DNA from 4 places in the Dysgonomonas sp. GY617 genome. Region 1 is predicted to be linked to each of the others. Evidence: riboswitches for the same ligand, from Rfam matches in the RefSeq annotation. Region 1 holds a riboswitch; each other region holds the start of a gene.
The links. Region 1 has a riboswitch for cobalamin ahead of IR022_RS00660 (precorrin-2 C(20)-methyltransferase). Riboswitches for the same ligand answer to the same signal wherever they lie in the genome.
Positions count from the first base shown of each region.

Region 2: linked by a shared signal. The riboswitch ahead of IR022_RS03560 (TonB-dependent receptor) and the one ahead of IR022_RS00660 (precorrin-2 C(20)-methyltransferase) in region 1 are both predicted to bind cobalamin.
Region 3: linked by a shared signal. The riboswitch ahead of IR022_RS08760 (cysteine-rich CWC family protein) and the one ahead of IR022_RS00660 (precorrin-2 C(20)-methyltransferase) in region 1 are both predicted to bind cobalamin.
Region 4: linked by a shared signal. The riboswitch ahead of IR022_RS18055 (acyl-CoA carboxylase subunit beta) and the one ahead of IR022_RS00660 (precorrin-2 C(20)-methyltransferase) in region 1 are both predicted to bind cobalamin.

Region 1 covers NZ_JADCLR010000001.1:187,999-196,203, reverse strand. The annotation lists gene IR022_RS00690 (efflux RND transporter periplasmic adaptor subunit) at 1-313, opposite strand, end outside; gene IR022_RS00685 (TolC family protein) at 435-1,760, opposite strand; gene IR022_RS00680 (hypothetical protein) at 1,771-2,337, opposite strand; gene IR022_RS00675 (PH domain-containing protein) at 2,513-3,007, opposite strand; gene IR022_RS00670 (esterase) at 3,731-4,906, opposite strand; gene IR022_RS00665 (ADP-ribosylglycohydrolase family protein) at 5,095-6,471, shown strand; cobalamin riboswitch at 6,538-6,745, shown strand; gene IR022_RS00660 (precorrin-2 C(20)-methyltransferase) at 6,868-7,569, shown strand; gene IR022_RS00655 (ABC transporter substrate-binding protein) at 7,571-8,205, shown strand, end outside.
Region 2 covers NZ_JADCLR010000001.1:848,327-856,531, reverse strand. The annotation lists gene IR022_RS20215 (glycoside hydrolase family 13 protein) at 1-872, opposite strand, end outside; gene IR022_RS03575 (glycosyltransferase) at 907-3,540, opposite strand; gene IR022_RS03570 (M24 family metallopeptidase) at 3,684-4,952, opposite strand; gene IR022_RS03565 (helix-turn-helix domain-containing protein) at 5,113-5,991, shown strand; cobalamin riboswitch at 6,166-6,365, shown strand; gene IR022_RS03560 (TonB-dependent receptor) at 6,494-8,205, shown strand, end outside.
Region 3 covers NZ_JADCLR010000014.1:6,470-14,674, forward strand. The annotation lists gene IR022_RS08750 (tetratricopeptide repeat protein) at 1-138, shown strand, start outside; gene IR022_RS08755 (hypothetical protein) at 224-1,996, shown strand; cobalamin riboswitch at 2,360-2,628, shown strand; gene IR022_RS08760 (cysteine-rich CWC family protein) at 2,789-3,007, shown strand; gene IR022_RS08765 (phosphoenolpyruvate carboxykinase) at 3,150-4,886, shown strand; gene ppc (phosphoenolpyruvate carboxylase) at 5,004-7,640, shown strand; gene IR022_RS08775 (response regulator transcription factor) at 7,722-8,205, opposite strand, start outside.
Region 4 covers NZ_JADCLR010000029.1:525,419-533,623, reverse strand. The annotation lists gene IR022_RS18060 (acetyl/propionyl/methylcrotonyl-CoA carboxylase subunit alpha) at 1-1,428, opposite strand, end outside; gene IR022_RS18055 (acyl-CoA carboxylase subunit beta) at 1,446-2,987, opposite strand; cobalamin riboswitch at 3,316-3,525, opposite strand; gene IR022_RS18050 (hypothetical protein) at 3,571-4,431, opposite strand; gene eno (phosphopyruvate hydratase) at 4,663-5,958, shown strand; gene IR022_RS18040 (inorganic pyrophosphatase) at 6,058-6,681, opposite strand; gene xerD (site-specific tyrosine recombinase XerD) at 6,809-7,732, opposite strand; gene IR022_RS18030 (FtsB family cell division protein) at 8,070-8,205, shown strand, end outside.

The sequences.
Region 1 (8,205 bases):
CCTGAGCATTTTCCAATTCTGAGTTAAGCAGATTTTTATCCAGTTCGGCTAATATATCGCCTTTCTTTACTACCGAATTAAAGTCTACATAGATTTTCGATATTACCCCCGATACCTGCGTACCCACTTCTACGAGTTTAATCGGTTCGATAGTTCCCGTAGCTGTTACTGATGTAGATACGTCTCCTTTCTCTACTTTAGCCGTATCTAAAACCGTTACAGACTTTTTACTTCCGGGTAAGAAGAAATAAAGACCACAGGCAATAACAATCACAGCTGCAATAATTAGATATTTCTTTATTTTTTTGTTCATTGTTTATTTCGTTATAAGGTCTCAGACCTTTTTATTACTTTGATGTAGGGCTGAATCAATGTATTCACTCAAAAAAATAGCCTTATAGATCTGCCTGTCAAATAAAATCAGACCTGATACCTTAAAGACTGATTTCTTCTCCCTGATAAAAATTCAGTAATTTCAAGCTTAGCAAGGCTGAATATTTTGCTTGTATAAATTCTTGTAAAGCATTTGCATAATTATTTTTTTCGGTAGTAAGCTCCACTATATTACGCACTCCCAGATTATACTGTTCTGCTACAAGATGGTAGCTTAGTTCTGATGATCCCAGTTTATCTTTAGCAGCTATATATTTACTTTGTGCCGAGACTACATCCTGATACAAAGTTTCAATGGTACGGAACAGTGCTTTCTGCTCATCTAGTAAAGCCAATTCGGCAGTTTTTATATCCAGACTTGCTTTTTCGACATTCGATTTGTTTTGTCTGTTATCAAATATCGGAATGCTCAATGTAAGACCTATATTCTGATTGAAATTTCGTCCGATCTGAGTAAAGAATGACGACGGCTGAGTATATGTATCACCCGTACCGATACTTCCCGAAAGCGATAGTGTAGGCAAATATCCAGCCTTAGCAGATGCCCTGTTCAGGTTGGCTATCTTCACACCCAGTTTACTGTTCTCTATTTCGGGCATAATATTCAAAGCAATACGATAAATATCTTCCTTTTGAGGAACCATGCGCATCACATTGTCATCTTTCAATTCGGGAAATTCTACTTGAAAATCTACATCGATATCTAACTCCAACAACTGTTTTAATTGAAGTTTATAATCATCAAACGAATTTTGAGCCAATACTACATCGTATTTATTTGCACTGTACTGGGCTTCAATTTGCGCATACTCGCTGCGTGTAATACTTCCTGCATCCAGAAAATCTTTGGTTTGCTTTAGCTGTGCGGCTGTCGATTCGAGTATGTTTTCGCTATTCTTTATAGCCTCACGTGCATATAGCATCTGCAAATAAGCCTGAGTAATAGAAATCTCAATATTATTCTGTGTTTCGAGCGTATTATACTCTTGTGCTTGTTTCTTTAATCGAGCTTCTTTTATGTTATTCAGATTACGTTTGCCATCATAAATGGTCAGACTCGTATTCAATGAGTATTGACCAATTAGAGATCCTTGGAATTTATATTGACCATCGGTATTGATAACCTGAGTATTAGAGAAACCATGTGAAACATTACCCGAAAGACTTGGAAAAAGTGCCGCTTTCGATTGTAATTCGTCTACGGCATAGCTATCCTCTGTTATCTGCGACTTTTGTACCTGAATATTATTTTCACGAGCATAATCTATACACGATCTCAATGTCCAGTTACTTTGAGCCGAAAGAGTATCAACGATAAACAAGCCGAAGATTACAATCAGAATAGTTATTGTATAATATCTTTTCATCGATTATTTCTTATTCAATTTCAAAATCACTATTCATAGGCATTTCAGGAGGTGTTCCCTCTCTGTCAGGACGATTGCCACGACCGCCACGACGCTCACCATCGGGTCTGCTTCGTCTTTCGGGTCTGCTAAATTCAATCTGATCGCGCTTTTCGTTGAATATTGCATATTGTTCAACTGAAAGTATCGAACGGATTTTTTTATTATACTTGGCTTGTTCTTCCTGAATCTTGATGTCTATTTTATTAATGTTTTTGATATTCTTTTCTGTATCCTTAGAGTTGGGAATACTGTCTATAACCATCTGAAGTTGATGTTTCTCACGTGTTAGTTTCATTACGCTCTTTCTCTCGTCCGTCAAAGCCTTTACCAGTTTTTCTCGTTGCTGATCGGTCAAACCCTCAATCTCGGGAAGTTTGGTTATCCCTATCACCTGACTGCTACTTTCGCCACGCTGCGAAAATTCTCCTCTTGGAGGACGTCCTCCGCCACCCGGTCTGCCCCCTCCCATAGGTGGTTGTGCAGATAAATTAAAACAAATGGTAACGGTTGCTATAACTAAGAGTATTTTTTTCATAATCAGTATTTTTAATAAATTACTGATCCAAATATATAGGTAGTGCTAAAGTATGCCAATCATAATCGACAAAGAGGATAATTCTATCGACAAAAAGAAAATCACACTGAAAATCGGAAGATTTACAGTGTGATTCATATAAAATAATTAATGTAGATGTAAAGGGGCAAGTATATTAGCCGATTTTGGCTTTCACTCGCGATATAATAGTGTCTCGGTCTTCGCAGCTCAAGACATAATTCTTCTTATTCTTTGTTTTTATCAAAAAAGCCTGATCATAGTTACCTACATAGGCTCTGTATTTCCCTATTTCTTTACTCGAGAAATGACCAATAAATCCACAAAAGCCACCACTTCCAAACAACCTTATATCAAAAGTGCCACGCTTGTATATTCTTATGGTCTCAATTTCATCAAAATCAATCTTTATCTGAGTGGTTATTTTATTCAATACAATTTGAGAATCGGTCACTTCTATCGAAAGAGGAGATTCAAATACATTATAGATAAAAATCAACAGAAAAAAGATTCCCACCATCAAAAGAAGCCAATCAAAAGAATGTAATAGTTTGTAAACTATACCTGCTTCTACGGCTACTATGATAATAGCAACTAAAAAAGTTATACATTTTACGTATGTACTCCACTGTACATTTAATTTGGTAGTCATTATTTATATGATATGGTTAGCTTAGAATATTTAATTACAAAGTAATGAATATTTTGTAATTTACCAAATAACAACCAATTATATAATAAAATTATGAACAGAAAGATCTGAAAACGAAAAAGCCCTTGTCTCGCGACACGGGCTTCCTACAAACACACTAACTAACACTAACCTAAAAAGGATTTATATCACTTCTTAGTTGAAAATATTTTTTCTTTTATATAATTCTGATTTGTGGCACAAAGTTATATAAAATTTGATTCATTAAGCATAAAGTTACAACAAATTATTTCCTCAGAATAAATTTTTCTACAAAAACCAATATCTAATCGATGAATAGATTGTTTTTATGGATATAATTAAAGTTGTAAAAGAACTCTTTCTTATTATTTAGTAGATATTCACAGCGCTACACGGCTATAAGTCTACACTTATATAACAACAAAGTTATGAAAAGGATTGTCAAAAATATCACGTTTTGCTTTTTTTAACAGAAAAACATAAAAATTCAAATTAATGACGCTCTATCTGGCTTCAACTCTAGATAAAATTAAGAAAAAGACCTCTTCGTTGCTGTTAATATCAAACTACATACTATAAACATAAAATCGCTCAAATAGTTGTACAATATGATCTTTTTTAAGATTTATAAAGTTAAAATTAAGAAGATGCAAACTAGTACAACAACAAATAACCAGCTACGAATCAAGAAAATACCTTACACTATTTTTGAAATAGCATAGGTGTAAACTCCGATAAATATAGCCTCCAGTTTGCCCAAGTATGTCCGCCTTCGCTTTCACGATATTGGTACTTAAACTTCATACTATCCAATTTCGATCTGTAATCTACCACATTCTGAAACAAAAAGTCTGTTTTACCAATAGCTATCCAATAAAGACTATAGCCATTTTCTTGTTGTTTTTTCAATTTAGTATCCAAATCTGTATACATAGGCGAAGCTGCATTTGCAGGAGGTAGAATAGCTGGTGAAAACAACCCTACATAGTCGAATGTATTGGGATAATTAGCCGAGATATACAACGAGTGGAATCCTCCCATAGAAAGACCTGCAATCGCTCTATCTTGTTTATCAGCCTTCACTCTGTAATTATTCTCTACAAACTTAATTACATCTCCAAAATTAGCTTCCATGTCGCCACTGAATATATCGGGCGCTCTCATATCGGGTTTATAAAAACCTTTACTTGATTCTCCGGGAGCAGCGGTGTTGCTTGTATGCCCGTTGGTCAGAACTACAATCATTGGTTTTGCCTTGCCTTGAGCAATAAGATTATCTAATATTTGCGAAGCACGTCCCAAAGCGATCCAAGCCTCTTCATCGCCTCCCATACCGTGCAGGAGATATAATACGGGATATTTATCTTTGCTAGCCTCATATCCGGCAGGTGTATATATAGTTATACGACGGGGGCTGTCTAACTTAGGTGAATCGTACCAACGACGGGCAACCGTTCCATGAGGTACGTCCTGCACTTTATAAAGGTCACCTAAACCGCCTTCAATCAAAAAAATATTCATTACTGTAGCCACATCCCTTATTTGATATACATTATTAGGATCAAGCACTTTCAAACCATCTACAATAAAGGTATAGCTATACAAATCTGATGGTAAAGTGGATGTTGTAAAAGACCAAAGTCCATTTTCATCTTTCTTTAAATCTTGTAATTTAGGAGTCCATCCCTCCGATGGCATCCAATCGCCTTGCAGTTTTACCGACTGAGCACTAGGTGCCAGCAATCTAAAGGTAACACTATTATCAGAATTAATCTCAGGAGAGACAATCTCTACTTTTTTCGAAAAATCGAGATTCTGCTGTGCAGATAAGCCTACGCTTATCAAGCATATAGCTAGTATAAAAAGTATTCTTTTCATGTTATTATTTTAATAGATTCATTTTTTCAAATGTAGTTTTTATTTTCGATAGATATACTTTTAGAGAGAGTGAAATTGACGCAACCATAAAAGATGAGAGGCAGACGTAACCAGACAAACATTTTAGCTTAAATTTGCCATATAATAATACAACACGATATACTGCCATGCTAAGAAAAAGTCTGATAATGGATCATCTGCGAGTATTACCTATCGAATACTTGCAATCAAAAGAAGAGGGCAAGAATATACTGAATTATCAGCAACGCATAGATGAGATCATGCAGTCAGATACTTGTGACTTACAGAAAGAGGAATTTGCAGGAAATTTACTCGATGAGATGTACAATTTACCAATAGATGAATCTTTTCCTTACAAAGAGCCATCTACTTTAAAGGAGATAAAAGCTCTTCGTCCAGTTTTTGCATACGAAAATAGTAACACCAAAATTTCACCTGACAAATTATTCGATAAAATCTATGGAGCGTGGTTAGGTAGATGTACAGGTTGCTTATTGGGTCAGCCAATTGAAGGATGGAAACTTGCACAGATCAGAGAACTCCTAAAAGACACAAACAATTATCCCTTAACAGATTACATTTCATCGAATATAAAGGATAGCATCAAAGAAAAGCACAGTATTGCAGACCAATATTATTTGTTTGGAAATAAGCCAATCACAATAAATTGGATCAATAATATTACTCGAATGCCCGAAGATGACGATATAAATTATACGATTGCTTCACTGCATATTCTTGAAACTTATGGATGGGATTTCAATTCGGATGATGTTGCAGAAAGCTTGCTTTTGAATATACCTTTGCTTCATACCTATACGGCTGAACGGATAGCTTATCGCAATCTGTCTTTGTATAAGTTTCCACCATTATCGGCAGTCTATCGAAACCCTTACAGGGAATGGATTGGGGCGCAAATCAGAGGTGATTTCTGGGGCTACATAAATGGCGGTGATATTGAAATGGCAGCAGAAATGGCATTCAGAGATGCATCTGTATCTCACGTAAAGAATGGTATATATGGCGAGATGTTTGTTTCAGCTATGATAGCAGCAGCCATGACATCGGACGATATTGAGTTTATAATCAATTGCGGATTATCTCAAATTCCTGCAACCTGTCGTTTAACAGAGTATGTGAACATAATTGTATCTGCTAAAAATAACGGGTGGGACGAGGAACAGGTTATTGCCCATATTCATACTTCGTTTGATGAAAAACAAATTCATCATTGGTGTCATACCATACCCAATGCTATGATTGTATGCTTTGCCTTACTCTATGGAAATAAGGATTTTAAAAAGTCTTTGTCTTTAGCCATAATGCCGGCTTTCGATACCGATTGTAATGCTGCCACTGTTGGTTCTATCATCGGGCTGATTAGCGGAGCTTCTCAAATTCCGCTGAAATGGACAGCTCCACTTAATGATACAGTTTGTTCGGGTGTAAGGGGTTTCGATGAGGTTTCTATCTCATCTTTAGCTCAACGCACGGTAGATATCATTCTGGAAAAAGAGAAAGCGAAATGTTTAGCTCATCAATAGATTCCGAATAGTAAGAATACAAGTCATTTTTTCTTTGAATTTCAGAATAATTCCCTTTTAATTCCATATTTTTGCACACGTTTTGGTGGCACAATTCCATATCTACGGAAAAGTGCTGAAAAGGGAATCAGGTGTAAATCCTGAACAGACCCGCTGCTGTAAGCTCCGCCAAACAATCTTTGGATAATACTGATCCACTGTTTCTACTGAGAAACGGGAAGGAGTTCCAAAGATGGAGTAAGTCAGAAGACCTGCCAAATATGTATATAGTTTAAAGCTCGAGGTTAAGGCTTAAGAACATTCATATTCAAGATATGCTTGGCATATTGCGGCTCTATGTTTCGTATCCTCTTAATTCTGAGTATTGTTTAATTGAATAAAAAGAATTCAAGAGAAATGTATCCAATTGCATTTGTATCGTTAGGACCGGGCGAAGCCGACTTGATCACCCTCAAAGGGTTAAAGACTTTAGAGGCTGCCGATTGTATTTTCTATCCTGCAACCATTGTTAAAGAAAGCGCCCTGTCTTCGAGAGCATTAGATATTATGGTTGAATTGGAGATTGACAGTAAGAAAGCAATTCCGTTTCATGTTCCAATGAGTAAAGATCGATCTCTGGCGATTGAGGCATACAACCGAGTATCGAAGGAGGCAGAGCAACAATACCTTAAAGGATTGAAGGTAGCCATTGTAGCCGAAGGCGATGCAGGTTTTTACTCGTCTATTCATTATATATTCGATACGCTTACCAATCAGAATATTCCTGTAGAACATATTGCAGGCATTCCTGCATTTATTGCAAGTGGTGCTTTGGCAGGCATTCACATTGTGAAACAGGAGGAAGAGCTGAATGTGATTCCGGGGATTATATCGGCAAACGATCTTATCGGAAAAATAGAATCGGGTAAGGTCGTCGTTATTATGAAAGTGTCACAATGTCAGGAAGCTGTAAAGGAATGTATTTCAAAGATTCCAACGGCAACATTTCATTATTTCGAGAATGTGGGTGTTAAGGATAAGGAATATTATACTAACGATATTCAAGAAATAATCGTCCGGAAATTCCCTTATTTTTCCTTAATGATAATACATCAATAAAATGAAAAACTCAATAATTATTTATTTAGTACTATTTACTTGCACTTTTTTCTTTAGCTGTAAAAACAATCAACAGACTGAAAATAAAATCGCTTCATCAACTGTCAACTCATTCGATTCAGTTCGTATTGAAGTTAAATACGCACAAGGTTTCAATGTCTCGTATCACGATAATTACAGGTTGGTTGATATTCAAGACCCTCAACACGAAAACGAAACGGTATATCGTTATGCACTTGTCAATCGGGGGCAAAGTCACGAGGGCATACCTAAAGATTACATCGTTATAGAAGTTCCTATTCAGAAAGTGGTTTGTATGACTACTCTGCAACTTTCGAACTTTATCAAGTTGGATGCTATAGACAAGGTGGTGGGAATGACCAGCACGCATTACCTTTTCAACCAACAGATGAAAGACCGTATCAAAAGCGGACAAGCCAGTCAAATAGGTATCGAAGGTAATTTTGACAACGAGGTGGTTATGGCACTCAATCCTGACGTTATATTCGTATCACCATTTAAACGTGGAGGTTATGAATCTATAAAAGATTTGAACATTCCTCTGGTTACTTTCTTAGGCTACAAAGAAACTACAGCTTTGGGACAAGCAGAATGGATTAAGTTTACTGCTATGCT
Region 2 (8,205 bases), 660 kb from region 1:
ATGAGTGAAAAATCGAATGCCATATGTAGCATATCATCTCCTTTACCTAAGAATTGAGCTACCAGATTTGTATCACCGGGTGGCAAAACATATATCTCACCAATACTCATCTTATTATCGGAAGTATCAAGAAGAGCTCTAAACTCCTGCAATATTTTAAATGTCCTCGGTTGATTTCTATTGAGTACTTTCCCATTCGAAAACCAATTGCTAAGCAGAGGACTGTTCCTGAAAGTTTTCTCTTTAATCAGCAGATTGATAACATCAAGCCGAAAGCCATCTATGCCCAGATTGAGCCAAAACTGTATTTTTTCGAAAAACGAACGTTTCATATCCTCGTTTCTCCAATTCAGATCGGGCTGTTCCTTGAAAAAGGAATGATAATAATATTGCTTTGTATGCTTATCATAAGTCCACGCTGCTGAACCGAAGTTTGTTATCCAATTATTCGGAATTTTTCCGTTCTTAGGCTCACGCCATATATACCAATCTCGCTTGGGATTGTCGATTGATGATCGAGATTCGACAAACCAAGGATGCTGATCAGAAGTGTGGTTCATAACCAAATCCATTACCAGCTTCATGCCTCTAGAATGTACTTGGGCGATCAGTTCTTTTAGATCTTCCATAGAACCGAAAAGAGGGTCTATCTTCCTATATCCCGAAATATCGTACCCAAAATCTACCATCGGCGATTTATAAACGGGCGATAGCCAGATAGCATCTATTCCCAAGTCTACCAGATAATCCAGTTTTTCAATAATACCCGGTATATCCCCTACACCATCTCCATTCGAGTCTTTAAAACTCTTAGGATATATATGGTAGAAAACACCATGTTTCCACCACGAATAAGTCTCTTTTTCCTCCACAATATAATTTATCGAATAACTTTTTAAGGCTATATTAAAGACCTATTTCTTTTACTAAATCGTTCATTATACTGACTGCTTTATAATCTTTCGACCTTTTTATAGCAGCTGCTTTAAAACTACTATGCAAATCTTCATTTTCTAAATATGATATTATAGACTCCGTCATCTCTTTTTCGGTATCTACTACATAACCGCTCTTTTTATGCCGGATGATGTCTTTGGGGCCTTTAGTTTTATAGGCAATAACAGGAAGTCCACAACTAAGAGATTCTAATACCACACAACTAAAAGTGTCGAATTTGGATGGGAACACTAATAGATCAGCGGCTGAATAGAATGCAGGAAGTTTATCATGATCAAGCCAATCGAAATATATCGCTTCTGGGAGTTCTTTTTTAAGCGATTCATTTGCTGGTCCTTGACCAACGATTACCATCTTCACATCTTTGTATGCTTTTTGGACATTCTTATATATACGTGGTAGTTCCATAACTCCCTTTTCCTCACTTATTCTGCCTACATAGAGAAGCACAAGGGCATCATTTTCAATACCAAATACTTGCCCTTTATTTACTTTCTGAGGAGTGAATATATCGTCTACCCAATGAGCAGTAAGACTCACCTTGTTGGGCTTAAGTTTCATATCGGGTCCTGTCAGCCATTTTTGCTGATCGGTATTCAAGACGAACACTCTGTCAAAAGATTTGTAAAATACGCGCAACATACGTCGAATACGGTTTTGATTATGTATATCCAGATTCAATACTTTTCGGGCAAACATTACCCAATCGGTATGCACATAAAAACTGGTTTCTACGGAATAGGCACTCTTTAAATAAAGAGCCATCAGCCCCATTACCCCTTCGGTAGAACATACAATTCGGTCATATTCTTTTTCATGAAACAGTTTATGTAAATCAAGTAAGTTAGGTATACGAATAGGCTGATCTTTATATAAAGGCGCTGAAAATTCATAGAGAGGAGGCATCACAATCAGATGATCGTCCGATTTCATAGTGGCACTACATGTGAGTATATCTATTGGTAGATTACGCTCTTTTATTTCGTTATGTATGGATTGAAGCACTGTCGACACTCCATTTTTATCACCGAAAGTATCGGTAAGCCATAACACCCGCTCGGGATGGTGATATTTTCCTATTTTCTTCGAAAACTCTTTTAGAAACGGACGTGTATTAAATAATACTTTTGTACTGGTAAAGTGTGCCGACAAGATAAGTGCAGAAGCAAAGAAAGGGAAAGAAAGTCCATCCAGAAAGTCTGTAAGATTGATTGTCGATTCCTTTTTATCTGAATCGGAACTCACATACGATCTTATGTTGCTCGGCAAGTCGAGCTTCATCAATATTTCTTCTATTTTATCAGCAGATAATTTATTCTCCAGATCAAGCTTATCTATTTTCTTGGTAATGCGTGAAAATAGTATTTCGTTTAGTTTTTCATTTATATTATGAACAGATTGATTGTATTCATTAACTATATTATTTGATCCCTCCTGATGTGCTTTTGCCATTTTTGCCACTTCGTCAAATATGGGTTTATAAGATGGTTTTAAAATAAGCTTTTTAAAGAATGATGGAGACTTGCCCATAATAGACTCATGAAAGAGTTTGAAAAAAGAAGATGTCACTTTGTGACGTTGTATTTCCAGAAAGATATTAGACAATCCAAATGCCAATATTTTCTCGGATGTAGAACCCTGATGTAAAAGCAACCTTAGCAATCCCGGATCTTTGTAATTGAGTGCAACCTGCGAGACATAGTCCAGAAAGGCAATTGTGAGTTTTTCGGAATTCTGATGCGAGCCATACGGAGCCATATCTCCTTTTCGTATAGCCTCAAGTGCTAAAGATGATTTCGATTCAGATTTTAATCTTTCTTCGAGATTGGGAATATATAAATATGTACCTGTTAGTCCTGCAAAAATTCCCATATGGCTGTCAGACCCTGCTGAGAAAGATTTTTTATATGGATCAGAGCAATACATTTTAGGATCAATTCCAAACTCTTTTGAAAAACCATCTATTTTCTCAGGAGTAAGTGCTGTTATCCATTCTCTTACCAACAGGTTCTGCCAAGTATCACGCTGCCCGTTGAGAACCTCAAACCGTTCAAAGATCAGTCCCATCTTATCGAAAAATTCCATAGGAGGCATCTTTTTTACAGCATAATGATAAAGGGGATGTGCCCAGATAGTTGGTATATTATGCTTTAGGGCATACTCTTGAAAAAGGTACACATTGCGGCGAAGCTTATTCAACTTTACTTCTTGTTCGGGAGTAAAACCGTATGCCAATACATGTATCCCTATATTGTAGTCTGGAACCAAGCAACTAAATTCACACCCCGTCAGAATATCAAATCCTTTATCCTGCAAAGCGTAGCAAGAGCGTGCATTATTGTGGTTAGTAATTGTGAAAGCATTACATCCATTGGTCTGTAACTCCTGCAACAATCTGTCGGTTGGCAACCATGTTTCGGGAACATTCAATATACGTCCCATAAGTTCATCAGGTACATCACTGTTATAGTCGTGGCAATGTAGGTCTATCTTAAGTATATCTTTTTGTGGAAACCTTTCTTTCTGCTCGTTCAGAAACAGTTGAAGGTCGGATTTTAATTCTGATTGAAAATTATTTGTCATAGCTTTATTATTTTTTATCTGTAACAAATGAATACTTATGTTGTTACGAAACAATGTAGAAGTAATTAAATCATTGCTACAAAAATAATTATAGACAACAAAAGCTACTGATTCACATCAATAGCTTTTGTTATTTCTGACGATTAATATTCGGCTCTCATCAAGTGTGTTGAATTGCTATTTAGTTCAATTCCTCCATTTTCGCCCACTATTACAGTTCCACCAATATTGGCTAAATGGTTTCCAAAAGCACAGTTTGGTTCAAAAGCAAAGCACATTCCTGCCTGTAATACCAAATCTCTACCGGGGTTTGGCAACCTACCCACATTACCATATCTACTAGCTTGAGGTAGTATCTCTATACCTGGTGCGGTTCCGAATCCAATTGGACCATAAGGATTTATACTGTGTATCAAGGGGTGTACATGCCATCCTTTTGCATCCAAAAGGGGTTTTTCCATTGCATCAACAACTTCGCCAAAAGTTACTCCAGCTTTCAGAACGTCAACTCCTCTTTCATAACACTCGCGAGCTACCAGAGCCGCACGTTCCAAGTCTGGATGTATATTTCCGACTGCCACTGCTGCTTGATGTTGAGTCTCATACATACCGTACAATGCAAATATCTCTGACAAAACAATATCTCCTTCTTGTATTATTCGTGGAGCTTGAGAGCGATATTGCCAAGCAGGAGGTCCCCAAGCAATATATTCAGGACCCGACCCCATTAAAATTTCGGCTGTAAATCCTCCCATCGAAATACAAGTAGAGGTTATAGCTGCCGCTACTTCAGCTTCACTTACCCCAGGTCTCACTGTTATGCGCATAGCTTCACTCATTGCTTCACCAATATGTGCAGCATATCTAACCAAAGCCAATTCTTCCTCACTTTTCGGGGCAGCTAGTTTGAAAAAATCCATATAAACTGGCTTAATTTCAGCATTAGGAAATGCCTCCATTATACCCTTCCATGTACGGTGAGGCAATGCTCCATCGAAATAAAATGGAGGATATGGCTCTAGTCCAATGATTCCAATCTTTGGTCTATCAGGTAAACCTATTTCCTTGAGCATATTTCCAATGTTTGCACCTGTCTTTCCAACATATATTTGTTCGGGCTCAATCCATTGTTGATCTCCACGCATAGATGCCTGCATATGGTCGGCAACCATCATAGGAGCAAAAGTTATAACAACCGGCTTTGCCTCTTTGTGAAAAATCACTACAGAACCTAGTCTATCATTTGTAAAATAATGATCGATACAAAATGGTGCGGGTGCAGCAGATTCTCTATCTCCGTAAATAATAAGTGTATCTAGCTCATTATTTCTCATTATTGTGCGTGCTATCTCCCAACGACGATCGCGTTCTCTGAATGATAAAGGTGCTGGAATTGTCATTTTTGTTTTCATACTTCAATATTTTTAGTTTATACTCTTATTTGAAAAAGAACTACTGCAAAGTAATGGGTTATTGTCTCGGTGAATATTATCCGAAAAGAACAATAAATGTTCAATAGGTTTGTTTTATTGAAATATAAACATCTTCTTTACAGTAAATTTACATAGTCAAATGGAAGGTATAACTGAGATAGAAAACTATGACATATCTTATGTATCAAAAGAAATAGGTCTACTTGATATAGAGGGGATAGTTGTAAATAAGACAGATGATTCAGTAAGGAAGGGATTGACAAATTATCCACATTCTGTTAGTGGATTCATTTGTGCAATTTGTGTGGAAGGTAGTGCAGAATTGAAGATAAATTTCCAAAAAAGAGAACTAAAACCCGGTACTTTGATGGTGGTATTACCCCACTCCATGATGGAACCTATAACCGTTTCAGATGACTTGCATATAGATACTATCTTCTTCTCTTTAGACTTAGTCTCCAGAGATTCTTTATCCAATGACTTTGTTCTTTTTCAGGAAATACGTCAAATGCCATGTATAAAATTAAGTGATAGTCACTTTGATATATTTAGAAAACACCATAATAATATTTCGATGCATTATTACAGAGAACATAGTAAAAGCAAATTAGATATACTTAAATATCTATTACTTGCTCTTCTTACTGATATAAAAGATCTATACAATGACAATCCAGAGCAAAACAATAAACATACAAGAGGTAAAGAACTAACCCTTCAATTTTTTGATTTATTATATAAATATCACAAAGAACAAAGAAGCGTTTCTTTCTATGCAAGCGAAATGCATTTAACGACCAAATATCTCACAACCATGATACGTAAACATACAGGAAGATCTATTCTTAGCTGGATAAATGAAGCTATCATAGCACAAGCAAAATCAATATTAAAGACTTCAAATTTGTCAATCACGGAGATCACCGATGCATTGCACTTTACTGAGCCATCACTCTTTTGTCGGTTCTTCAAAAAACATACAAATATGACACCCTCCGAATACAGATATAAGTACTAAAACAGATAAGAAAAAGAGATAAATCGCATACCTTGATATTATTTTAAGCCTAATGTCATTTTCAGAGAATCTACTATCCCCTTAAATAAGATTACTATAATTAGTAACAATTAGAAATAATACGACCTACAAATTATCAAATAAATAATTATTATCTTATATAAATATATTTTATACCTTTGACGCTGATTTAGTAATTGAAGTATTTCTTATACTTTAATGAAAGGGAACCCGGTGAAAATCCGGGGCTGTACCTGCAGCTGTAATTCCTCATTATGTTGGTCAAAATTTCTATAACCACTGTATCGGATAGATATGGGAAGGTTTTTGACCAGAGGATAGCCAGAAGACCTGCTAGATCATAATAAACACCAAGCTTCCAGGAATAGAAAGCTGTGTATGATACTCGCAAAAAGGTATTTATCACTATTTTATTTAGCAGTAATAAGCTGCGTAAAGGAAACTCGATGTTTTATTTTATTTGACTAAAATAAAACAAAATATGAGCCATCGTACATTATTAACCCTAGTGACGCTCTTAATAAGTTGTCACTTGCTGTATGCACAAAAATTCTCGATCAAAGGGTCTATCACTGACTTTTCGAATAAGGAAGCACTCATTGGTGCAACCATCCATCTCCATAATACCAACATCAGTGTATCTACTGATAAAGACGGTAATTATGCAATCAACCATCTATCGCCCAATACTTACACTCTAATTGCATCTTACATTGGCTATAATCCTGCAGAAAGCACTATAACAATCAAAGATACTTCAGTTCTTGTCAATTTGACCTTGAAGAGCAAACCCACCTCAATGAATGAGATAGTAGTTACAGGAACAGGAACTGAGCACTATCTTAAGGATGCCCCTGTGCAGACTGAAGTGATTAAGGGTGCTGCATTAAAAGAGTATGCGGGTCGGGACATAGAAGATGTATTAGGTGGATTATCTTCTTCTCTCACTTTCAATCGGAACGACATGGGAAGTAACCTTCAATTAAACGGATTGAAAAACGATTACATCCTAATTCTTATCGACGGTAAACGGATAAATGGCGACGTTGGTGGTCAGAACGATTTAAGCCGAATCAATATGCATAATATTGATCGAATTGAAATTGTAAAAGGTGCAGTATCTTCTCTATATGGTTCGGATGCAATTGGAGGTGTTATCAATTTCATATCAAAGAAAAACAAAGATAAATTCAGTGCATCCAATACAACCCGAATTGGAGAATACGGGGATATAGACCAAGGAAACAGCTTTAGTTTCAACCATGGTAAATGGAATTCAACAAGCTCATTCATCTTTAATCATACAGACGGATGGAGAAATACTACCCAAGAATGGCATCGAAATACATTATACAATAACAGTGTTACCAAGACAGTAAACAGATCGACTAACTATACGCTGTCACAGAATTTATCTTATCAAGTAAATAAAAACTTAATCTTAACAGCAGATGCCTCATTTCATGAAAAATGGACTTATCGCCCGACAGGGATTCCATTATGGAGATTAAATGATTTTTATTATCGTAATCAGACCTACGCAACAGGAGCAAAATACAATCTTACAGGAAAGAATTTTCTTTCATTCGATTTATCTTATGATCGTTATGACTATTACTATGATTATACAAACCGTGAATATACCGACTATTTTGATGAAAACGGAAATAGGATCGTTTACTATCCCGATGACCGTATTCTTCAAACATCTCAACGCCGATGGTTAAGCAACTCAAAAGGTGTCTTTTATTTAGGTAAAAAGAATACGCTAAGTGCAGGTTTAGAGTATATGTGGGACGAGCTAGTGTCGCCTCGTAGATTGCAGGGAGATAGGTCTTCTACTTACGCTTTATCTCCTTACGTGCAAGATGAATGGAATATAACAGATCAGTTCAACATAACAGCAGGTTTAAGACTAGATTATAATAAAGATTTTGGACAGACCCTAACGCCCAAAATTTCGGCAATGTATAAATTAGGAGACTTCAATCTGCGTGCCACCTATTCCAATGGCTTTAAAGCTCCGACTATAAAAGAGTTATACTACCAATATTATGCTACAATTATGAGTAAGTATAAGGCTTATTATGGTAATAGGGATCTAAAACCTCAAAAATCGAATTACTATGCTACAAGCATTGAATACCACTTACCTAAATTTAAAGCAAGCATAACAGGCTTTCACAATAGTAT
Region 3 (8,205 bases), on a different contig from region 1:
TTGTCGGATACCTATCTTGCAAAAGGAGATAAATTCCAAGCGAAGCAATACCTTGAAAGCTTGAAGGCTAATTATACCGGAAACGAAGCGGATATTGCTACAATGATAAATGATCGTTTAACTCAATTAAATAAATAAGGCGTAGACCTTTGCATTGCTTTATGCGAGTATAAAATACAACTATAAAGCAGTAAAATATTTACTATACTTAAATTAAAAGATAATGAATACATTATATAAAACTTTATTTATTAGCACATTGGGACTAAGCGTTGCATCAGTAAACATTGCAGCTCAAACCGCCGCTAAAGATACAACCCTAAACCGTCAGGTTTCTCTCGAAAGAGAGTACACTCCTACAATACAGGATGCTTCAAAAATCAATACGCTACCAGCTCTTCATGAGCCAACAAAAAAGCAATATGATATAAAATTTGAAAATAGTATTCCTAATACCAGTATCACCTCTCATCCCATCGGAGATACTGGTTCGGGAGATATAAAAACAGACATTCCTTTTAGCAAACACAGAGGATATTTTCTATTCGGAGCTGGGATGTACTCTAACTTAGATGGTGCAGCCGGATATAGAATTGTAGATTCAGAGAACGATCAATTCGATCTTTTTGCGACTCACAATTCTACCGATGGTAAGATTAAATACCTAAACCCGAGTTCTTATCTGGATGAAGCGAAAGCCAAAAACATGGAGAACCTAATAAAAGCTAAGTATAGCCACAAATTTGAATCATTAACATGGCACTTGAATGGCTCATTTTTCAACAATACTTTTAATTACTATGGTAATCCATATGTATTTAGTAATATATTAGGCGAAAATGCTTCTTTTCATGAAGGACTTATGAAGCATAACCAAGGAGTAAATGTTATTGAGGCTGAAACAGGAATTACATCAACTGAACATAGCGATGCAATGTATTATTCTGCAAATGTAAAATACAACAACTTCACATCTAAATATGGCTATGATACAAACTATGATGGTGTATCAGGAAGCATATTCGATGCGATGGTCAATATTGCAGCACCAGTTCAAACAGATCATAAAGCAGGAGTTGAAGGAGGTGTTTTCTTTCAATCGTTTAGCAATATCGACTTTTTGCCTTTGTTAGACACAGATCCGTTTCATAATCTGACTATATTCAAAGCCAGACCATATTATAGTATTGATGGCGGAGACTTCAAACTATCACTCGGGGTCAATATTAATTGGGCTTCAGATATAGAGAACAAATTTGTAGCTGCTCCCTCCATCAAAACATCTTGGAACTTCAACGAGAAGAGTTTATTGTACTTTAATGTAGGTGGTGGTATTAACGACAATAACTTTGTAGAAATAAATCGAGAGAATAGATATATAAATCCTATATCTCGTGTATTTATTTCTCAAACATTATATGATGCTCAGATTGGAGTTAGATCGGGAATCGTAAGCGGTCTTGAATTTGATATCTTCGGAGGATATAAATATACTAAAGACGATCATTTATTTGTACCATACGATGCTGCATCATGGGGTAATGTTTCAGATATGTTGTATGCTAATCTGGGCGAAGGTCATTTCGGTGGAGCATTAAAAACTAAGTTAATCCCTTATACCGATCTTTCGTTGAAAGCAACTACACATTTTTACAACCTCAGCAAATATACTTTAACAGATAATGCACCTGAAAAGAAAGAAGCTTGGGGATTACCATCTTTAACTTTCGACTTTAATGCAGATTTTTCATTCATTGATAATCTTACACTATCAGTTAATTATATATTCGAAGGTGGACGCAAAATGTATGTAAACGAAGCTTCTTCCAAAATGGATAACATTAACGAACTGAATATTAAAGGAACTTATAATATATTAGATTGGTTATCATTCTTTGTAAGAGCAAACAACGTAATGAATCAAAAATACGAAAGACAATACGGTTATACCAATCAAGGCATTAATGCTCTTGGAGGTATAAGCCTAAAATTCTAAGAATAAATCTCATAACAGACCAACGCCCATATCTACGATTGTAGGTATGGGCGTTCTCTATTGACAGAGAATAGGAAAAAAAGGATCAATTCTAAGAAAAAAAAGAGATTTTGGTTATACCCCTATCAAGTCTTTATGCCGTTCTTTGCACTTAAGAACGAGGTTTTTCATACACATACATATAACGAATATCAATTACTAACAGTAAGTCTAAAAAAAGTGCCAGGAAAACACAATCCATAATATCTCAATTTAATATAGGACTCTCCTTCTCCTATAGGCACATTCTTGGAACAAAAAATCTTTCCTTCATTAAGGGAAGATTTTTTTGTTTCTGAGTGTAGCATCAATCATACATTTTATTATCTTTACACTGATTTTGGTGTTATTCTATCACAATCGCAGATAGAGTAATGAAAAGGGAATCCGGTGTAAATCTGGAACAGACCCGCTGCTGTAAGCTTCATTAAGAGTTTCTAAACAATACTCTAGCCACTGTCCGAATAGTAAGCAAAAACAGTAAACAACAAACTTGTTGATAACTGAGACCTGATAAATGCTGACTAAAAAGATGGGAAGGATGTTTAGAAATGAAGTAAGTCAGAAGACCTGCCAAAAAACACGAGCAAGAAACTCTCGGGAAATAGAGTTGATGCGACATATCATTACAACAATGATAGAAACTAAAAAAGACAAAGATGCTTTAGAAAAAAGCTATCAACAAAGACATGATCAGATCTTTCAAATAATCTGACCATAGAGAAAAACTTGTAGAAACATTAAATACAAAGGATGGATAAAATATGCCCTTGCTGTTCAATAAACTTTACCTGTAGAGTAGATAAAATTGAATTGTGTAATTGTTCAAGAATCAACCTAGCAGAGGGTGTCAGACAATACATTAAGACAACTTATGGAAACTGTTTATGCTTTGATTGTCTTAAAGATCTAAATGATCAATTTGTAAAATCACACGAAGAAAAGGCAAAGAATAAAGCAATCAGTAAGTAAACCAAAATAAGTCTTTTATCAATTCTTCTAATACAAGTAAAATGATTAAATTTGAAATTAGATTTTTGTTGAAGGAAATATCAAAACAGGATTATCAAAATAGATTCTAATAACTAAAATTATAAACAAAACCGAATAAACAATGCTAAACGAATTTACAATCAGTCGAGGAAAAGCGATGATTAACTTCTCGCTGAAATATTGTGATAACCGTCAGAAACTTTTGAATAGTTATGGTTTCAAGAAAGTAATCGACTCATTTATTCAAGTATTAAAGAAAGACAATGTCATTATATATGACTATTATATCAAGTACTTTAATAATAACGATGACGAATTTGCTCAATCACTTGTACAAGTATTCAAGTTCCTTACAGTTTGTGACGAGAACGAAATAGTAAGAGTAGACAACAGATATTCGGTTTGCTTTGCTGACAAAGACCTTTTCATTGAACTTATCGAACTATTATATTCATATTGGAGACGCTTAGACCGTATTTCGGTTGTTCGCAACTCAAGCCTTGGAGAAGGTTTGCAAGATGTTAGATTTACTCAGGCAAACTCTCAATTCAACGATCTAATTCTTGCGACTTATCGCCGCATCGAAGAGACCGTTATGGGATTTCAACACAGAGTATATCGCCAGTTAATTGCAGGTGCTAATGCTGGACTTATTCTTAATGACGAAGTATCATGGAATTGCCCAATCGAATACAAGGGACTATCAGCAGTACCATTTATAAGCACTGTGATATTTCAACCTCCATTGATTACATATACTAAAAGAAATACTCGTGACGGAATATTCCACGAACATTCTTCGAACCCCATAGCAAACATTTCTTTGAATGATGACGAATGGTTTGTATTCCCTGCTTGGGTAGGTAATATGCTTACTTTCGTTTATTTCCACAAAGACTTTATCGATCATGGCTTAGGTTTGTCTAATCTATTCGAATTGGCAACACCAAGCAGCTATATTGGTAAAAAGCCCGATATGATCTACGTATTCGGTTATGCTGATGGGCATGAAGAAAAACGTACGTTCTATTATAAAGACAAACAAAATGACATTCTTATTGGATATGCAAACTATTGCGACGATATCGACTATTTTGGCTATATGAAAAAAATGCTCCTAACTCTTCACAATGTGAAACAAATGGAGTTGGGTCGTTTACCAATACATGGAGCGATGGTAAACATTGCACTGAAAAACGGAAAAGAATCAAACATTATCATCATGGGTGATAGTGGTGCAGGAAAATCTGAGAGTTTGGAAGCATTCCGTAACCTGAATGAAAAATATATCAGACACATGCGTATCATTTTCGATGATATGGGTTATTTGAACATAGAAGCTGATGGTTCGGTTAAAGGGTATGGTACTGAAATAGGAGCATTTGTTCGTGTAGATGACTTAGATCCTTCGTATGCTTACCAACAATTAGACCGAGGAATATATACCAATCCCGATAAGGTGAATGCTCGTGTAACTATTCCTGTTTCAACCTACGAAGTTATTTCTAAAGGATATAAAGTAGATTATATGCTTTATGCCAACAATTATACTGAAACCGATCAGAAAATTAAATTCATGGATAACCTTGATCAGGCTATTCAAGTATTTGAGGATGGAGCTAGAAAGGCTAAAGGTACAACAACAGAAGTAGGCTTAGTAAAATCTTATTTTGCAAATCCATTCGGACCTGTTCAAGAAAGAGAGCTTGCCGAGAAGTTGGTACGTCAGTACTTTAGTAAAATGAACGAAAACGGTGTTAAGATCGGAGAGATCCATACATCTCTGGCTATAGAGGGCAGAACAAAAGAAGGACCCCGTTTAGCGGCAGAAGAATTGTTCAGTCTTATAAATGACTAAAGGTTGTGGTTTACTATAAAGTATACTAAGCCTTATTAACAATATCTCCTTTGTATTTTGATTAATTTCTTTCTACAAAGGAGATATATTGAATAAATAACATAAAAACAAGAAACTATGAGTCAATCAAATTCTTTGATGAACGACAACATAGCAATGCTCGGAAAATTACTTGGTGAAACCATCAAGGGAGCATTGGGTGAAGGCACCTATGAACGCGTTGAAACAATTCGCCAATTATCCAAAGCTTCACACAATGGTGATAAGCAAGCACATGATAAGTTGGTAGAAACTCTTCAAAATCTGCCTGATAAAGATTTTTTACCTGTAGCACAAGCATTTAATCAGTTTTTAAACCTTACAAATACTGCAGAGCAATACGATACCATATCGCAACATGCAATGGGAAAAGAAAATCCTGTCAACTTTGCTCGTATTTATGAGACCTTAAAAGGTAAAGGTGCAAATGATGAAGAGATAAGAAAAGCAATTGATGAAATATCAATAGACTTGGTTCTTACTGCTCATCCAACTGAAATAAATCGCCGTTCTTTGATTAACAATCTTAACGAAGTAAGCGATTGTCTTCAGCAATTAGACCACGATGATATTGTAAGCTACAAGCAAGAACATATAATGAGTCGTCTAAAACAACTTATTATTCAGTATTGGTTTACTGCTGAAATAAGAAAAGACAGACCAACGCCTAACGAAGAAGCTAAATGGGGTTATGATGTTATCGAAAGCAGCCTTTGGTCTGCCGTCCCCTCTTTCCTGAAAGAATTCAATAAACAGTTGGAAGCCTCTATCGGATATAAAATTCCAGTTGATGCTCGTCCCATACATTTTACATCCTGGATGGGTGGCGACCGCGATGGTAATCCTAATGTTACAGCAGTAGTCACAAAAGATGTATTACTTCAAAGCCGTAAACGTGCAGCTACCCTATTCTTAAAAGATATAGAAGTACTGGTTAAAGAATTGTCAATGTTTAATTGTACTGTTGAATTCAGAGACTATCTGGGCGATGCCGAAGTACAAGAACCATACAGAGCTTTAATGAAGAAACTACGATCAAAACTCAAGAAAACAATTATCTTTCTTGATGAAACGATCGAAGGAAAGCATACAACAATAACTGATGATATTATTTTCCATAACGAGCAATTATGGGAACCACTCATCAAATGCTACGACTCTCTTATTGCCTGCGGCATGGAAAGTATTGCTGATGACAAACTTTTGGATACACTTCGTCGTATAAAATGTTTTGGAGTTACATTAGTAAAAATAGATATACGTCAAGAAAGTACCAGACATACCGAAGCATTATCCGAATTAACTCTTTACTTAGGTTTGGGAGACTATGCAGCTTGGTCTGAAACAGAGAAGCAAACGTTTTTAATAAAAGAACTTTCTTCAAAAAGACCGCTAATACCCCAACAATGGCAGCCTAGTGCAGAAACTAAAGAAGTAATAGATACATTTAGAGTAATTGCAGAGACTCCTCAAGGGGTAATCCCCGTCTATGTTATCTCAATGGCTCGTACTCCTTCCGATGTTTTGGCTGTACATTTGTTACTTAAAGACACAGGTTGTCCCTACACATTGCCGGTAGCTCCATTATTCGAAACTCTTAATGACCTTAACAATGCCTCTGATGTTATGCAACAATTGCTAAACATTGGCTGGTACAGAGGTATTATCGGAAATAAGCAAATGGTAATGATCGGATATTCCGATTCAGCCAAGGATGCTGGAGCATTAGCAGCAGGATGGGCACAATACAGCGCACAAGAAGCTTTACTTAAAACCTGTAATGATGCCGGAGTAACACTTACTTTGTTTCATGGTAGAGGCGGAACAATCGGTAGAGGGGGAGGTCCTGCTAAAGTAGCCTTATTCTCTCAACCTCCAGGTTCTCTAAAAGGAGGACTTCGCGTTACTGAACAAGGCGAAATGATCCGTTTCAAACTAGGTTTACCTGATTTAGCCATCACAACATTGTCACTGTATATAGATGCAATATTAGAAGCAAATATATTACCTCCACCTGCACCAAAAGAAGAGTGGAGACAAACGATGGATGAACTATCTAATATTTCATGCAAAATATATCAAGACCTTGTTAGAAACAATGATAATTTCATTCCCTATTTCTATCAAGCAACACCCGAAGCTGAATTGGCAAAACTTCCATTAGGTTCACGTCCTGCTAAACGTAAATCGACAGGTGGCGTAGAAAGCCTACGTGCTATACCTTGGATTTTCGGTTGGTCACAAAACAGACTTATGCTTCCTGCATGGTTAGGAGCAGGACAAGCCTTACAACAGATTATTGATGAAGGCAAAATGAATATATTGGAAACAATGTATCAGGATTGGCCTTTCTTTAATACTCGTATAAGTATGCTTGAAATGGTATATGCAAAAGCCGATAGTCGTATTGCAGCCTACTACGATCAGCGATTAGTAGATAAAAACATACAATACTTAGGTACCGAATTACGCGAGCAATTAGCAAAAGATACTAATACGATCTTAAACATTGCTCATGATAAATCTCTGATGGAAAATTTACCTCTTATAGCAAGCAATATTGCTATGAGAAATATTTACACAGTACCGTTGAACCTTCTTCAAGTTGAATTATTGCAACGAGTTAGAAGCAATGAAGTACACCCAGATGAATTAGAGCAGGCGCTCATGGTTACAATTTCAGGAATTGCAGCCGGAATGAGAAATACTGGTTGATCTCATCTATAGTATCATAAAATAAAAAGAGGAATATAATTTAAATTATATTCCTCTTTCTTTATACATATATATACGATATTATCTTTCCATAAGTTTATAACCTACTTTAGATATTGTAACTAATTCTACATAAGGATTCCCTTCAAGATATTTTCTGATCTTATGAGTCAAATTATTTAGAGAATGTTCTTTTTGATATACATCTTGCTCACCCCATAACAACCAGACAATACTTTCTTTGGTAACAACTCCATTTACATTTTCGCAAAGAAGACGTAAAAATGCCGCTTCAGTTTTTGCGACTCTCAGTTCTTGACCATCATATTCAATAACTTGATCAATAGGGCTAAATGAAAAACCAGAGAAGACAAACTTCTTTGACCCCGATTCGCTCACTCTATTTAAAAGATTATTTATTCGAGCCAACAATTCTTTTGTTCCATAAGGTTTCTTTTGATAATCAACATGTCTTAATTTCAATCCACGTTCAATATCTTTAAAGTGTGTTTTGCCTGTGGTAAATATGATAGGCAAAGACGAATTTGATAGTCTGACTCTTTCC
Region 4 (8,205 bases), on a different contig from region 1:
TATACGATGATTGGTTATCGCTAATAGAGCACCAAATAGAGCCTCATCTTTTTCGTGATGAACCAGAGAATCCATATCTTTTTCAATGAATGAAGTATCGAAACTTCCTCCTTTAAAAACTTCATTATGCAGAACAGCTTTGCAAAATGGAATGGTTGTTTTAATTCCCTTGATATGAAAATCATTCAACGCCTTCAATGTATTTTCAATAACCGTTGGGCGGTCTTTTGCATGAACAATCAATTTAGCAACCATAGAATCAAAATAGGGAGTAATTTCGGAACCTGTAACAACTCCTTTATCAACTCTCACGCCTTCGCCTTCGGGAGTTCTCAATCCTTTAATGATTCCCGTACATGGAGAAAATCCTGATTGAACGTCCTCTGCATTTATACGACACTCAATAGCCCAACCATTCAACTTCACATCACTTTGAGCAATTGGAAGTTTTTCACCTCTGGCAATACAAATTTGTAATTCGATAAGGTCAAGACCTGTTATCATTTCCGTCACAGGATGCTCTACTTGTACACGAGTATTCATTTCCATAAAGAAGAAATTACCTTGTTTATCAAGCAGAAACTCAACTGTACCTAAACTTACATATCCTGCACCTTTTGCTAAAGAGACAGCAGCTGTGGCCATTTTTTCACGAAGTTCTTCAGAAAGAGCTGGTGATGGAGCTTCCTCTAATAATTTTTGATGTTTGCGCTGTACAGAACATTCACGCTCTCCTAAATGAATTACATTTCCGTGCGAATCACCCACTATTTGAAATTCGATATGCTTGGGGTTTTCCAAAAAGCGTTCGATAAATACTGATGGATTGTTAAATGCATTCTGAGCCTCAGATGACGCAGAGAAATACATTTGTTTCATTTCCGATTTCTTGTACACCACACGCATACCACGTCCACCACCTCCGGCAGAAGCTTTTATAATAAGTGGAAATCCAATCTTTTCGGCAACATCCAAAGCATCCTCAAGTGTATCAACGCTTCCATTACTACCTCCCAACATGGGAACATTATTCTTCGCAGCTATTTCTTTGGCAATTACCTTATCACCCATGTTCTGAATAACACGTGGCGAAGGACCTATAAATATAATACCTTCTTCGGTACAGCGTGTTGCAAATTGTGCATTTTCAGACAGATAACCATATCCGGGATGAATGGCATCTATATTATTTCTCTTGGCTAATAACACCAATGATTCTATATCGAGAAATTCGGGAATACCGCCATTATCAATATCTGGGAAATCTATTACTTTATCGACTGACCATAAATATAGTGCATTCGGTTCTTTAAGGGTACGAATACCCACCGAAGTAATACCCATTATTTTAGTGGTCTTAGCTATACGAATAGCTATCTCACCACGATTGGCTATTAATATTGATTTTATTTTATTCTTTTGTTTCATCTTGATTCTTATCCAAATTAAAGAGGCATATTACCATGTTTACGCTTAGGCTTATACTCAGTTTTTCTTTCCAGTGTTTTTAAAGACCTGATTATTTTGTGACGAGTCAGAGCGGGATCAATAACCTCATCAACAAATCCTTTTTCGTCAGCAATATAAGGATTGGTAACCTCTTCTCTATATTTCTGAGTCAGCTCCTTTTTAAGTACTACCGGATTTTCTGATTCCTTTAATTCTTTTCTGTAAAGGATAGCAATTGCTCCATCGGGTCCCATAACTGCAATTTCGGCAGTAGGCCATGCAAAACTAAAATCGCCACCTATACCTTTACTATTCATTACAATGTATGCACCTCCATAGGCTTTACGCAAAATTACGGTAATCTTAGGCACTGTTGCATAAGTATATGCATACAATAGTTTCGCTCCATGGCGAATAATACCATCATGCTCCTGATCTGTTCCGGGTAAAAATCCGGGAACATCCTCCAATGTTATAATAGGTATATTAAATGAATCGCAAATATTAATAAAGCGCGCCGCTTTTATAGACGAGTCAATATCTAACGTTCCGGCCATGACTTTAGGTTGATTGGCTACAATACCTACCACTTGACCATCCAGACGTGCAAATGCTGTAAATATATTTGCTGCATGGTTTTCGGCAACTTCCAAGAAATCACCTTTATCTACGATTAGTCTTACGATATCTTTTACATCATAAGGTTTATCGGGATCATCGGGTACAATATTCCTCAAACTCTCCTCTACCCTACTTATCGGATCTTCCGATTTTACCAAGGGAGGATTTTCCATATTATTAGAAGGTAAGTAAGACAATAGCTTCTTTACTCCTAAAATTGTATTCTCATCATCATTATATACAAAGTCGGCAACACCCGATTTAGTTCCGTGAACAGATGCTCCACCCAAATCTTCGGTCGATACAGTTTCATTCAGAACCTCTTTCACTACATTTGGACCTGTTACAAACATATAGCTTGTATCGGCAGTCATAAATATAAAATCGGTAAGAGCTGGTGAATATACTGCACCACCTGCAGCAGGTCCCATTATTACCGAAATCTGAGGAATTACCCCCGACGACATTACATTCCGTTTAAAAATATCGGCATAGCCATTCAAACTACTTACACCTTCCTGAATACGGGCACCACCCGAATCGATAAGCCCAACAACAGGAGCTCCCGTCTTAAGAGCCATATCCTGTATTTTTACGATTTTAGCTGCATGAACTGTACCTAAAGAACCTCCAAGCACACTAAAATCCTGAGAAAAAGCGTATACCAAACGTCCGTTTACGGACCCAAATCCTGTAACTACACCGTCTCCGAAAGCTTCTACGGTTTTCCCAAAAGATGCTGTTGCCGGTGGCGTATAAGCATCTGTTTCTTCGAAAGTACCCTCATCAAACAATAATAGAATACGTTCGCGGGCGGTTAACTTCCCTCTTTGATGTTGTTTTTTATAGTACGCCTCATCGTACTGCTTATTTAGCAGATTTTCGCGGGCTACAAACTGTTCGTAAATTTTTCTCATTTTATTACTATAATATCTTTAATCTTCTTTTGCTACAATAATATAAAGTCTAAGATTCACTTATCATTTCAGCAGATACCTGCACAATTGAAAACTACAACCAGACAATTCGTTATCAAACAATTACGCACTCAACAATTACATACTTTCAGAATATGTAATTATAATTTTGCCTTTTATTATCTAAAATTAGCGCCACAAGTTATAAAAAAGAAAAAACATAGTTCTCTTCTTATCTATAAAATAACAATATGTAAAAAAACCGACCGAATATTTACTAATTGTAAACTTCTATGGTTAAGATTCATTGCCTTGTTTCCCGAAAGCATCCGAATTTATATATTTTGGCAGGTCTTCTGACTTACTTCATCCCTAAACATCCTTCCCATTCGCATTAAGGAACAGTGGTATAGAGTGTTATTTAGAGACTCTTTATGAAGTTTACAGCAGCGGGTCTGTTCTCGATTTTCACGGGATTCCCTTTTCATTATTCTTTCAGCAAAAGTGACTGAATAACACCAAAACTGTGAAGCAAATATAAGCGATTTATTTTATCTATATCTTTTTTCGATCTCTTTTTATTTTAGCATCCCACACTTGAGTGCAAACCTACCACTTTTACCAATTGATCTTTATCGGCAAATGATGATAGATAAACCGTTGGTCTATAAAGGTTATAATGATAGCTTGTGTTTAATACTAAATCTGGAAATCCATCATTATCAATATCACCTATTAAGAATACTCTAAACATAGTATCATCAAAAGTAGGGGTAGATGCCAACAATTGATTTATTTCTTTTCCTTCTTTGTATCCCTTGAGATATAGTTTATAATTACTTATAATCATTTCATCTTTATTGTACTCAGCAGGTTTTAAATCGCCTGTTGAATATAGTGTATAAGATGAACCATTATATGTAAATGTTTTTTTCTCACTCAGGTCAATAAAATCTTTGTCTAATGGTATTGTTTTTATTTCATGAGATGATAGACGAGGCGAACTACTTATCAAAACCAAAGACGTGTCAATATGAGAAGTCTTAACTTCCCACCCTGTCCAATTCGAGGAGTTGTGTTCATCTACCGTTTCATCCAAAACAACGTCAAACGCTTTTTGAATACTAAGAGTGGTAGGTGCAATATAATATCGTCCTCTATCCTGAAAAACACCAAACCATCCTTTATTTATCATTTCGGGAGACGTTTCATCTCCATGAAAAACTCCTGTAGATAATACCGATAGAGGTAAATCCTTACTTTTAGGATAAAGCTCTTCATCTATCCAATCTATATTGTCAATGGAATCGGAACTAGCAATACTATCTTTTATTGCTAAAGAATCTCCTGCTATCTGAATATCATTTCCATTCTCCGCTTTTGAGATCTCTTTACAGGCTACTATCGAGACACATACTACTATCAACACTACTATTTTTCTCATTATCATACTAAAGTTATTATTAGTTATAGCAAACACATAATGCAATATTATTTAAGTATAACAGTTAGTTGCACTTATGCTTACCAAAGTATAAAAAAAGGTCTGAGACCTTAAAAAACATTTTACACCACAAAAGTATTTCAATAAACGAAAAAAAAAAGTATTTTTGTTACGCAAACGTGAGAATTAAAAATTAAGACATATTATTTATTCAAACTAAAATAAACAAACATGAGAATCGAACGTATTTTCGGACGTGAAATCTTGGACTCAAGAGGAAATCCAACAATCGAAGTTGACGTAACACTAGAGTGTGGTGCATTTGGACGTGCTGCTGTTCCTTCAGGAGCATCTACAGGAGAGCATGAAGCTCTTGAACTTCGTGATGGAGACAAAAAAAGATACTTAGGTAAAGGTGTACAAAAAGCTGTAGAGAACGTAAACAACGTTATCGCTCCTGCACTTATCGGAGACTGTGCTTTGGATCAAAGAGGTGTTGACCTTAAAATGATTGCTCTTGACGGAACTCCTACTAAATCTAAATTGGGTGCTAACGCTATTCTTGGTGTTTCTTTAGCTGTTGCTAAAGCTGCTGCCAATGCTCTAGATATTCCATTGTACCGTTATATTGGTGGTACTAATACTTATACTCTTCCTGTACCTATGATGAACATCATCAATGGTGGATCTCACTCTGATGCTCCTATCGCATTCCAAGAGTTTATGATTCGTCCAGTTGGTGCTGCTTCTTTCAAAGAAGGTTTGAGAATGGGTGCTGAAATTTTCCACGCTCTTGCAAAAGAATTCAAAAGCAGAGGTCTTAGTACTGCTGTTGGTGATGAAGGTGGTTTCGCTCCTAAATTAAACGGTACTGAAGATGCTCTTGAATCTATCCTTAAAGCTATCAAAGCTGCAGGATATGAGCCAGCTAAAGACGTAACTATCGCTCTTGACTGTGCTGCTTCTGAATTCTTCGACAAAACTGCTAAAGTTTACGATTATACTAAATTTGAAGGTCCTAACGCAGCAAAACGCACTTCTGCTGAACAAGCTGCTTTCTTGAAAGAACTTTCTGAAAAATATCCTATCGATTCTATCGAAGACGGTATGGACGAAAACGATTGGGACGGATGGAAAAACCTTACAGATGCAATCGGCGACAAAGTACAACTTGTTGGAGACGATTTATTTGTAACTAACGTTGATTTCTTGAGAAAAGGTATCGAACTAGGTTGTGCTAATTCAATCCTTATCAAAGTTAACCAAATTGGTTCTCTTACTGAAACTTTAGATGCTATCGAAATGGCTCACCGTGCAGGTTACACTTCAGTAACTTCTCACCGTTCGGGTGAAACTGAAGATGCTACTATCGCTGACATCGCAGTTGCAACTAACTCAGGACAAATCAAAACTGGTTCATTGAGCCGTTCTGACCGTATGGCTAAATACAACCAACTACTTCGTATCGAAGAAGAATTGGGTGACAAAGCTGTATATGGTTACAAACGTGTACAACGCAAAAAATAAGAAGTAATTCTTAATTATATAGCAAAAGCCGATATTCAATTGAATATCGGCTTTTATATTTTTTATATCGTCAAAAAAAAAGTCGAAGAATGTGAGGTCTTATATTCCACACACACTAAAATAATCATTGTAATCATCTATTGATCGTCTGATGACCTCGTATGCAACATCTACATTATAAACATGAGTCAGCACACATTTACGCTCACTATCACCGGGAATATCTTTGTAAGTTGTAAAATAGTGTTTCAAACGATCTATAACAGCAAACGGAACATCACTAATATCGCGATAAGAGCTGTAAATAGCATCATTATCTAAAACAGCTATCAGTTTATCATCTGCTTGCCCATGATCTATTAAACGAAAACCTCCAATAGGGCGTGCATTTACAATAATATCACCATGAGTAATATCCTTCTCGGTCAACACACAAATATCTATCGGGTCGTTATCACCCACAATATCAGTTCTGTCAAGCCTGTTATTGCTCAGTTCGGCTACTCTAGGGCCACTTATTGTCTGAGGTAAAAATCCATATAATGCAGGTATGATATTCGAATATTTCTGAGGACGATCTATACATAAATACCCCGTTTGCTTATCAACCTCATACTTAACTGTATCAGTTGGAACAATCTCTATAAATGTTCTCACGACCTCAGGTGCTTCATTCCCTAGAGAGATACCATGCCAAGGATGCGATTTATATTTCTTAATCATCTTTTATGTGAATTTATTCGTTCTGTTTTATCAAAAGTAAAGAATCCCTAAGGATATTTCAAATATAGAAACTACATTTTCCTCTTTTTATTATGTTCTTACAGTTTTGCTGTACAAAATGAAAGGATTATCGCTTATCCATATTACGTGGATGGTGTTCTATTATTTCCTGACGAAGATATTCCCTATCCATATGCGTATAAATTTCGGTAGTCGTTATTTTTTCATGCCCAAGCATCTGTTGTATTGCTCTAATATTTGCACCTCCTTCTAACAAATGGGTTGCAAATGAATGCCTGAACGTATGCGGACTTATATTCTTTTTTATTCCTGCCAGTTCAGCATATTGCTTTATAAAATGAAATACCATAATACGAGATATAGGCGTACCTCTTTTACTGAGAAAAACCATATCTTCCGACCCTTTTTTCACATCCAGATGCTTACGATCGAGTAAATAATTTCCGATCTCTTTAATTGCAGTTGGCGATATGGGCACTAAGCGCTGTTTACTGCCTTTCCCTTCGACCCGAATAAATCCATCATCTAAGAATAAGTCCGAGAATTTTAGGTTCGTCAATTCCGATATACGCAAACCACAGCTATACAGTACCTCAATAATGGCACGGTTACGTTGACCCTCTTTTGTAGATAGGTCTACTACCGAGATTATGTTCTCTATTTCTTCGAGACTTAAAACAACAGGGAGTTTTAACCCTATCTTGGGAGTCTCCAATAATTCAGTCGGATCATTTTGGATATAACCGTCTAAGATCAGAAAATTAAAGAAAGACCTCACCCCCGACAAAACGCGAGCAACAGAACGCGCATTGATTCCCAAATCATACAATTGTGTAACAAACTGTTGAAGATTCTCTAAGCTTATCTCTTGTATTTTAAGATTCTCTGTTTCAAAATACTGCAATAGTTTAGACAAGTCATCCAGATATGCTTCAATTGAGTTTGGCGACAAAGCTTTCTCCAACAATAAATATGATTTATATTTCGAGATTAAACTCGCAGACTTTTTTATTTCTTCTTCAGATGCCATAAATATAATTTACTATAATCAGCCTATTTGCTACACCCATTCCATACAAATGTATCGTTTTCTATGTCAGTTACACAAAAATATTTCAATTAAAGAACTAATCTCGTTTTTACTTAGATAAATATAACAATAACCAGGGCTATCTAAAACAGCTAAGTACAATAATAAATATTTCACACTACTTAGATATCATCTGATTAAATATCTATATATTTGTATTGAATATTAATTTTCGAATCCACATTCAGGTCAAAAGCCCTCTTTATTACTTAGACAGGTTATAACAATCAGAGATAGTTATAAGTTATATGGCAAGAAAAGAATAATATTACTCAATATGGAACAGTTAAAGAGAATCGGAAGATATATCCTGCGAAAATTCAGCAAAATTCAGTTGGCAATTATAGTTGTCCTTATTATTTGTTGTTTTGTAATTGGAGATAGTAATATCTTCTCTCGATTCGGTTATGATT